3 regions of the Actinoplanes digitatis genome follow, and region 2 is predicted to be linked to each of the others. Evidence: predicted binding sites of a transcription regulator. Region 2 holds the regulator's gene; each other region holds the start of a gene.
What was found. The regulator HrcA, encoded in region 2, represses chaperone genes, less so after heat shock. The targets are predictions, from matches to a motif close to GGTTNGCACNCTCNNNNNGAGNGTGCNAACC.

Region 1 (3,273 bases), 7.2 Mb from region 2:
GAGCAGCTCGGCTGGCGCATCCCCGCACAGGTGGTCGTGCCGATGGCCAGCGGCGAGCTGCTCACCAAGATTGACAAGGCGTTCAGCGAGCTGGTGGAGATCGGCCTGGTCGAGGCGCCCGAGGGCGGCTGGACCGTCTTCGGTGCACAGTCGGCCGGCTGCAACCCCATCGCCACGGCCCTGCACAACGGCACCGACCAGATCATCCCGGTGAAGCCGACCGGCATCGCGAAGTCGCTCAACATCGGCGACCCGGCCGCCGGCGCGTACGCGATCGAGGCCGTGACCCGCACCGGCGGCTGGATGGACTACGCCGGCGACGACGAGATCCGCGACGCCATCCAGCTGCTCGCCCGCACCACCGGCGTCTTCGCCGAGACCGCCGGCGGAGTCACCGTCGCGGTGCTCAGGAAGCTCGTCGCGAGCGGCCGGCTCGACCCCGACAAGGAGACCGTCGTCTTCAACACCGGCGAGGGACTGAAGACACTGGACGCCGTCGCCGGGCAGGTCGGACCCACTCACCGGATCAAGCCGTCGCTGCGCGGCGCCCGGGACGCCGGCCTCCTCGGATAACACAGAGTAGTCAAACCTCTGCCCAACGTTGAGAATTCCTTCCCCTGAGGACTTGCGGAAGGATCGCAGGCTCGGCAGGATGCTCTACGCGGGAGGACGTGACGCCGTACGCGGCCCCACCTTTGAGCTTGGCGACAATCTCCTAGGGGCCCAACGACCCAGTGCCGGAGGCGCTGTGCGTGCGTCCTCCCGACCAAATTCTTCCGCCTCAGCGCTTCAGTCGCCGCAGGCCCGGCCGCAGCGGCGCCTCGCGGTAACCGCCCAGTGCCAGCCCGGCATGCCGCTCGAACGCGTTGCGCGTGCCGGCCGTTCCGGTCATCGCCCAGGAGTAGCCGCAGCAGGCCCAGTACACGGGCCAGAACAGCGGGCCGAACACGGCGTACTGCCCGGCGTGCCGGCTCTCGTGTGCGAGCAGGCCGGCCCGGCTCTCGTGCAGCAGCCAGTCGGCCGTGCGCCTGGTGATGATCACCGAGCCGACCGTGAAGCAGGTCGCGGGCGGCATCTTGCGGCGGTATCCCTCGGCGATCAGGATCCCGCCCGGCCCGCGGCGGATCCTGGTGCCGCAGAGCACGGCGAGCCCGAGGCCGACGAGCGTGGTGCCGTTGACCGCGGTGAGCGCGGTCCGGATCGTGGCCCAGCCCACCTCAACGCGCCTCAGGCCCGGCGGCGCATCTGCAGCTCGGTCAGGGCCGGGATGACCGGGTGAGGCACCCGCTTGCCGGCGTCCCGGAAGCCCAGCCGCTCGTACGCCCGGACGGCCCGGTCGTTGCCGACCACCACCTCGAGCATCAGCTCGTGCCGGCCGATCGAGGCCGACCACTGCGCGACCGCCTCGATCAACTCGCCGAGCATGCCGCTGCCGCGGTGCGCCGGTGTGATGTAGACCGCGAAGATCACCGTCGCGTCCGGCTCCTCGGGCAGCACCGTGCCGCCGGCGTGGCCGATCAGCCGCCCGCCCGGGTCCGCGACGAACTGGGCCAGTTGGCTGCCGGAGGAGGCCTGCACGATGCGCCGCCGGTAGTCGGCGTGCGGCCGGGCCGCGGCCTGCGCCACCGTCTCCAGGAACGCGAGCGGGCTGTCGGCCAGCATCTCCAGCCGCAGTGCCCGCATCCGGGCCGTGTCGCCGGGCGTGACCCGGTGCACGGTGACGGGTGGCGCCAGGGTGCTGGTCATGGTGCCTTGCTACCCGGTCACCCGGCACGAGGCAAGTAGGACGCGGATATCGACCTCGTGTGCACGAACCGGGCGCACCCGGCCCCCGACCGTTCTGCTTGCACTCGACCCATCAGAGTGCTAAACAAGTGATTGGCACTCGCGCCACGTGAGTGCCAGCAGGTCGGGGCGGTGGGGTCACGGCAGCGGCACCGCCATCGGTGCCGGGGCACGGGACCGGTCGTCGCGGGCTTTCCGGCTCGACCTGAGGACGTCACATCGCCAGGTGGTGACGTCCGCAGCGTTCTCAACGTGCGGAACACGGGCCGGACCGGCCCGGCGCCGCGAATGTCCAGGAGGACACAGCCGAATGGCCAAGATCATCGCATTTGACGAGGAAGCTCGTCGCGGCCTCGAGAGTGGCATGAACCAGCTCGCGGACGCCGTCAAGGTGACGCTCGGCCCCAAGGGCCGCAACGTCGTGCTCGAGAAGAAGTGGGGCGCTCCCACCATCACCAACGATGGTGTGTCGATCGCCAAGGAGATCGAGCTCGAGGGCACCTTCGAGAAGATCGGCGCCGAGCTGGTCAAGGAGGTCGCCAAGAAGACCGACGACGTAGCCGGCGACGGCACGACGACGGCGACCGTCCTGGCCCAGGCCCTGGTCCGCGAGGGCCTGCGCAACGTCGCGGCCGGCGCGAACCCGATGGCGCTCAAGCGGGGCATCGAGGCCGCCGTCTCGGCCGTCTCCGAGGCCCTGTCGCAGCTCGCCAAGGACGTGGAGACCAAGGAGCAGATCGCCTCCACCGCCTCCATCTCCGCCGGTGACTCCACGGTCGGCGAGATCATCGCCGAGGCCATGGACAAGGTCGGCAAGGAAGGCGTCATCACCGTCGAGGAGAGCAACACCTTCGGTCTCGAGCTCGAGCTGACCGAGGGCATGCGCTTCGACAAGGGCTACATCTCGGCCTACTTCATGACCGACGCTGAGCGTATGGAGGCCGTCTTCGACGACCCGTACATCCTCATCGCGAACAGCAAGATCTCCGCGGTCAAGGACCTGCTCCCCGTCCTCGAGAAGGTCATGCAGGGCGGCAAGCCGCTGATCATCATCGCCGAGGATGTCGAGGGCGAGGCCCTTGCCACCCTGGTCGTCAACAAGGTGCGCGGCACCTTCAAGTCGGTCGCCGTCAAGGCGCCGGGCTTCGGTGACCGCCGCAAGGCCATGCTGGACGACATCGCCATCCTCACCGGTGGCACGGTCATCAGCGAGGAGGTCGGCCTCAAGCTCGACGCCGCCGACCTGAGCCTGCTGGGCCAGGCCCGCAAGGTCGTCATCACCAAGGACGAGACGACGATCGTCGACGGCTCCGGCAACGCCGAGCAGATCCAGGGCCGGGTCAACCAGATCCGCGCCGAGATCGAGAAGTCGGACTCCGACTACGACCGCGAGAAGCTGCAGGAGCGCCTGGCCAAGCTGGCCGGCGGCGTTGCGGTCATCAAGGTCGGCGCGGCCACCGAGGTCGAGCTCAAGGAGCGCAAGCACCG
Region 2 (3,273 bases):
GCCCGTCGCCGAGCAGCAGCGCCTCGCCGACCTTCAGCCGCTGCACGGTGGCGGCGTGATGCCCCTCGGCACCGGCCAGGGTGTACCGCTTCCCGCCGGGCAGGTCGTCAACCAAGAACAGAGGCGCAGACACGAGCACACGCTACCCAACATCCGGCGTAAAGATCACCGGTCGGATTCAGTGCCCGTTGAAGGCGTCCCGCATGCGGGAGAAGAACCCGCCCTGCTTGCTCAGCTCGGCGATGTCCTCGCCCCGGGTCTTCGCGAAGTCGCGCAGCATCCGCTCCTGGTCGGCGGTCAGCTTGGTCGGCGTCTTGACGTCGAGGTGCACGAAGAGCTCGCCGCGGCCCTGTCCCCGCAGGTGCGGCACGCCCTTGCCGCGGATGCGCAGGGTCGATGCCGGCTGGGTGCCCGGCTTGACCTCGATGTTCTCCTCGCTGTCCAGGGTCTTGATGGTCAGCCGCGTGCCCAGCGCCGCCGCGGTCATCGGCAGGGTCACCCGGCAGTGCAGGTCGTCGCCCTTGCGGGAGTAGACGTCGTGCGGGCGCTCGTGGATCTCCACGTAGAGGTCGCCCGCCGTGCCGCCGCCGGGGCCGACCTCGCCCTGCTGGGCCAGGCGGATGCGCATGCCGTCCTCGACGCCCGCCGGGATCTTCACGGTCAGGGAGCGGCGGGTGCGGATGCGGCCGTCGCCGGCGCAGGTCGGGCAGGGCTGCGGGATGACCGTGCCGTGGCCCTGGCAGACCTGGCAGGGCCGGGCCGAGACGACCTGGCCGAGGAAGGTGCGCTGCACCGACTGGACCTCGCCGCGGCCGCCGCACGTCTCGCAGGTGGCCAGGTGGGTGCCGGGCGCCGTGCCCGCGCCGGAGCACTGGGTGCAGAGCACGGCGGTGTCGACGGTGATCGGCGCCTCGACGCCGAAGGCCGTCTCCACCAGGTCAAGCTCGAGGCGCAGGATCGCATCGGCGCCCGGGCGGGTGCGCGGCCGCGGGCCGCGTGAGCCGCCGCCGGCCGCCGTACCGAAGAAGGCGTCCATGATGTCCTGGAAGCCAACGAACGGCCCGGCTCCGCCGGGGCCGCCGGGGCCGCCCGCGCCGCCGCCGGGTGCCAGCGGGTCGCCGCCGAGGTCGACGATCTGACGCTTCTGGTCGTCCGAGAGAACCTCGTACGCCGCGTTGATGTCCTTGAACTTCTCGTGCGCTTCCGGGTCCGGATTGACGTCCGGATGGAATTGACGGGCCAGCTTGCGGTAGGCGCGCTTGATCTCGTCGTCGGTGGCTTCGCGGCCGATGCCGAGAATTCCGTAGTAGTCCTTGGCCACAGGGTTTCGAGTCCTCATGTCTGCCCCGCGCTACGCGCTGGAGACCTTCGTCGCGGTTGCGTCAGTTTTGTGCCAGCAGGTCGCCAACGTAGCGTGCCACGGCACGCACGGTCGCGATGGTGCCGGGGTAATCCATCCGGGTGGGCCCCAGCACGCCGAGCCCACCAACGATCGTCGTGCCCGGTCCGTAACCCGTGCTCACCACGGATGCCGCCCGCAGGTTGTCGATCTCGTTCTCGTCGCCGATGCGGACCCGGGTGGTGCTGGGCTCGACCTCGCCGATGAGCTTGAGAAGGATGACCTCCTCCTCGAGCGCCTCCAGGACCGGCCGCAGCGAGCCCTGGAAGTCCAGCACGCCGCCGCGGGTCAGGTTCGCCGTACCCGCCAGGGCGAGGCGTTCCTCACTGCGCTCGACGAGCGTCTCCAGCAGCACCGACGCGACGCAGGCCATGGTGGTGCGCTTCGCCGGGTCCGACTCGTCGACCAGGGCGGCCACCAGCGGCGGGGTGTCGGACAGCTTCACGCCGCTCAGCTTGGCGTTGATCTTGCGGCGCATGTCCAGCACGTCGTCGGTCGCCGTCGGCGCCGGCAGCTCGACCAGGCGCTGCTCGACCCGGCCGGTATCAGCGATCATCACCAGCATCAGCCGGGTGGTGGAGATCGGCACCAGCTCGAGGTGGCGCACCGACGAGCGGGCCAGGCTCGGATACTGCACGACCGCGACCTGGCGGGTGAGCTGGGCGAGCAGGCGCACCGTGCGGTGCACCACGTCGTCGAGGTCGACCGCGCCGACCAGGAAGCGCTCGATCGCGCGCCGCTCGGCCGGGCTCAGCGGCTTGACCCGGGACAGCCGGTCGACGAACAGGCGGTAGCCGGCGTCGGTGGGCACCCGGCCGGCGCTGGTGTGCGGCTGCCGGATGTAGCCCTCCTCCTCGAGGACGGCCATGTCGTTGCGGACCGTCGCCGGGGAGACGCCGAGCTGGTGGCGCTCGACCAGGGCCTTGCTGCCGACGGGCTCCTGGGTCGACACGTAGTCCTCGACGATGGCGCGGAGCACTTCGAGCTTGCGATCGTCGAGACTCACGCCGAACCCCTCCCCGCCGTTTTTGGCACTCCGCCGTTTGGCACTCCGCAAAGTCGAGTGCCAGTCTACGTCGCCGCCACGCCGCGCGCGATGATCAGTCATCGGTGCTCGCGACGGTTAGCCGACTGTCTATTCTCCGCCCTCGCGCGGCATGTTGCCCTCGCCACGTTCGACCTGCGGTCCTACCGTGTGCGACATGACTGAACCGCCGCGCCCGCCCGGTGAGGGGAACCCCTCGGACCCCACCGCGCCATTCAACCCATATCCGGGTAACGATCCGGGAGCCGGATCCGCCCCGCCGCCGCCGCCGGCGTACGGCTCGCCCCAGCCGCCGACCTACGGCACCCCGCCGCCGACCTCGGGCGGCGGCTACGCACCGCCGCCCACTTCCGGCGGCGGCTACGGACCCCCGCCCGGCTCGGGGGCACCCGGCTACGGCCCGCCGCCCGGCTACGGCCAGCAGCCCGGCTACGGTCAGCAGCCCGGCGGCTACCCGCCGCAGGGCTACGGTCAGCCCGGCGGCGACGACAAGACCTGGATCCTGGTCGCACACTTCGGCGGCGCGGCCGGCGCCTTCCTCGGCGGCGGCGCCTCGGGTTGGATCGCGCCGCTGGTGGCGTTCATCGCCCGGGGCAACCAGTCGCCGGTGGTGCGTGCCGAGGCGGTCAAGGCGCTGAACTTCCAGATCCTCTGGTCGATCATCGCGGTCGTCGGCTGGATCCTGGCCTGCGTCTTCATCGGCATCTTCATCGGCATCGCGGCCTGGGCCGTCGCCACGATCTTCGGCATCATCGCCGGCGTCAAGGCGAACAACAACGAGCCGTACAACTACCCGATGACGGTTTCAATGATCAAGTAGCCCGCCGCC
Region 3 (3,273 bases), 610 kb from region 2:
CGTACGGGTGCAGCTCGTGCGCCACCCGCCGCGCCGTGAGCAGGACGGTGGCCGGGGTACCGGCAGCCTTCTTCGCCACGAGCAGGAAGGCTAGCGGCAGAGCAGGGCCGTCGGCGCGCCCGCCACCCGGGTCAGCACGAGCGACGCCGGTGCGTTGCCGCGCAGCCGCAGGTCCCGGCGCAGCTGCTCGGGCTCGAGCGCGGAGCCGCGCTTGCGGATCTCCAGCCGCCCGACGCCGCGCTCGCGCAGCAGCGTCCGCAGCCGCTTCAGGGAGAACGGCAGCACGTCGGTGATCTCGAGCCGCCGGCCGAACGGGGTGTCCACGGCGGTGTCGGTGTAGACGTAGGCGATCTCTGGGTCGGCGATCCGGCCGCCGATCGTCGCGGCGAACTCGGCGACGAGGTGCGAGCGGACCACGGCCGGATCCGGGTCGTACAGGAAGGCGCCGACCGGGCCGACCGGCGCCGCCGCGGTGCCCGAGCCGGTGAGCTCGGCGCCCGACGGCAATAGGATCGCCCGCCGAGCGAACTCCGCCAGCGGACCGCACCAGAACGCGGCCTCGACCAGATCGCCGCCGACGCTTACCCACTCGCCCTCGGCGCCCGGCGGTAGGAGCGCGTGATCGATGCCGGGGGCGAGCTTGAGCACCGTGCGTGGCACCCGGCCGGGCAGTGCGGCGATGAAGTCCCACGGCGGCGACCACGAGCGCGGGTCCATCACCCGGCCGCGGCCCGCCCGCCGGCGCGCCGGGTCGGCGAAGACCGCGTCGAACCGCTCCACCGGAACGCTCGTCGCGTCCGCGCACTCCACGGTCACCAGGTGGGCCAGGCCGGCGGCCTCGGCGTTCGCGGCGGCGAGCGCGGCCGTGAGCGGGTCGGCGTCGACGGCGTACACCCGGATGCCCGCTCGGGCCGCCGCCAGCGCGTCCGAGCCGAGGCCGCAGCCGAGGTCGGCCAGGGTCTCGACGCCGGCCGCGCGCAGCCGGCCGGCGCGCCGGTCGGCCACCGCCGCGCGGGTCGCCTGTTCGAGCCCGGCCCGGGTGAACAGCATGGTCTGGGCGGCCGTGCCGAACTTGGCCTCCGCGCGTATCCGCAGGTCGGTCTGGGTGAGTGCGGCGGCGGCCAGGCCGGGGGAGAGTCCGCGGGTGCGCAGCGCCGTCGCGGCGGCGAGCGGGTCCGCGCCGGTGACCTCGGCGGCGGCCGTCAGGGCGGCGGCTCCCTCGGGGGTACGCAGGGCGGCGAGCAGTTCGAGGTCCACGGAAAGTCATTCTGCTGGAAGCTGACGCGTTGGCACTCTGGTTGACGGAGTGCTAGTTCCGGCATAATCTCCGATTAGCACTCTCAACCTGAGGGTGCCAGCGTGCTCCCCGACCGGGGACGTGCGCCTGCGCCAGGCGGACCGGCACCCGCGACGACGGCCCCGCCCGGTGGCATGAGGCATCAGCCCGGCCTGTCCATTGGCCGGCGACAACACCTGTACCCAGGAGGGTATGCCCGTGACTACCGCGACAAAGGTTGCGATCAAGCCGCTCGAGGACCGCATCGTGGTCCAGGCGAACGAGGCCGAGACCACGACGGCGTCGGGCATCGTGATCCCCGACACCGCCAAGGAGAAGCCGCAGGAGGGCACCGTCCTCGCCGTTGGCCCCGGCCGGATCGACGACAAGGGCAACCGCGTTCCGATCGACGTCAAGGTCGGCGACACCGTCCTGTACTCGAAGTACGGCGGCACCGAGGTCAAGTACGCCGGCGAGGAGTACCTGGTGCTCTCCGCCCGCGACGTCCTCGCGGTCATCGAGAAGTAGACCTGATCTGACAGTGCTGAGCGCCCTGGCCCGGCTTCCGGTCCAGGGCGCCGGTGCGTTGAAGGGACCATAAATGGCGAAGATTCTTAGTTTCTCCGACGACGCCCGGCACCTGTTGGAGCACGGCGTCAACACGCTCGCCGACACGGTCAAGGTCACTCTCGGCCCGCGCGGTCGCAACGTCGTCCTCGACAAGAAGTTCGGCGCGCCGACGATCACCAACGACGGTGTCACCATCGCCAAGGAGATCGAGCTCTCCGACCCGTACCAGAACCTCGGTGCGCAGCTGGTCAAGGAGGTGGCGACGAAGACCAACGACGTCGCCGGCGACGGGACCACCACGGCGACCGTGCTCGCACAGGCGCTGGTCCGCGAGGGCCTGCGCAACGTGACCGCGGGCGCCAACCCGATCGCGCTCAAGCGCGGCATGGACCTGGCCGCCGAGGCCGTCTCCAAGGCGCTGCTGGAGAAGGCGGTCGAGGTCGACGACAAGAAGTCGATCGCGAACGTCGCCACCATCTCGGCGCAGGACGCCACCATCGGCGAGCTCATCGCCGAGGCGATGGAGCGGGTCGGCCGCGACGGCGTCATCACCGTCGAGGAGGGGTCCGTCCTGGACACCGGCCTCGAGGTGACCGAGGGTCTGCAGTTCGACAAGGGCTTCATCTCGCCGAACTTCGTGACCGACGCCGAGTCGCAGGAGGCCGTCCTGGAGGACGCCTACCTGCTGATCACCACGCAGAAGATCTCCAGCGTCGAGGAGCTGCTGCCGCTGCTGGAGAAGGTTCTCTCCGGCGGCAAGCCGCTGCTCATCGTCGCCGAGGACGTCGAGGGCCAGGCGCTGTCGACCCTGGTCGTCAACGCGCTGCGGAAGACCTTCAAGATTGTGGCCGTGAAGGCACCCGGCTTCGGTGACCGGCGCAAGGCGATGCTGCAGGACCTTGCGATCGCGACCGGTGGCGAGCTCATCGCCCCCGAGCTCGGCTACAAGATCGACCAGGTCACCCTCGACATGCTGGGCACCGCCCGGCGGGTCGTGGTGGACAAGGAGAGCACGACCATCGTCGACGGTGGCGGCCGCAAGGCCGAGATCGAGGACCGGGTCGCGCAGATCCGCAAGGAGATCGAGGCCTCGGACTCCGACTGGGACCGCGAGAAGCTCTCGGAGCGGCTGGCCAAGCTCTCCGGCGGCATCGCGGTGATCAAGGTCGGCGCCGCGACCGAGGTCGAGATGAAGGAGCGCAAGCACCGCATCGAGGACGCCATCGCGGCGACCAAGGCCGCGGTCGAGGAGGGCACCGTCCCGGGTGGCGGCGCCGCCCTGGCGCAGGTCGCCTCGGTGCTCGACGGCAACCTCGGCCTCACCGGCGAGGAGGCGGTCGGCGTGCAGATCGTCCGCAAGGCGCTTGTCGAGCCGCTGCGCTGGATCGCGCAGAACGCGGGCCACGACGGCTACGTGGTGGCGGGCA

Region 1: the regulator HrcA is predicted to act here: its motif matches at 1,877-1,907, upstream of groL (chaperonin GroEL).
Region 3: the regulator HrcA is predicted to act here: its motif matches at 1,330-1,360, upstream of groES (co-chaperone GroES).

Annotation. Positions count from the first base shown of each region.
Region 1 is NZ_JACHNH010000001.1:145,809-149,081, forward strand. It holds gene thrC (threonine synthase) at 1-573, shown strand, start outside; gene BJ971_RS00650 (hypothetical protein) at 782-1,216, opposite strand; gene BJ971_RS00655 (GNAT family N-acetyltransferase) at 1,228-1,746, opposite strand; gene groL (chaperonin GroEL) at 2,096-3,273, shown strand, end outside.
Region 2 is NZ_JACHNH010000001.1:7,346,570-7,349,842, forward strand. It holds gene BJ971_RS32200 (16S rRNA (uracil(1498)-N(3))-methyltransferase) at 1-133, opposite strand, end outside; gene dnaJ (molecular chaperone DnaJ) at 179-1,321, opposite strand; gene hrcA (heat-inducible transcriptional repressor HrcA) at 1,383-2,405, opposite strand; gene BJ971_RS32215 (DUF4870 domain-containing protein) at 2,602-3,264, shown strand.
Region 3 is NZ_JACHNH010000001.1:7,961,110-7,964,382, reverse strand. It holds gene ybaK (Cys-tRNA(Pro) deacylase) at 1-79, opposite strand, end outside; gene BJ971_RS35085 (class I SAM-dependent methyltransferase) at 91-1,257, opposite strand; gene groES (co-chaperone GroES) at 1,496-1,804, shown strand; gene groL (chaperonin GroEL) at 1,878-3,273, shown strand, end outside.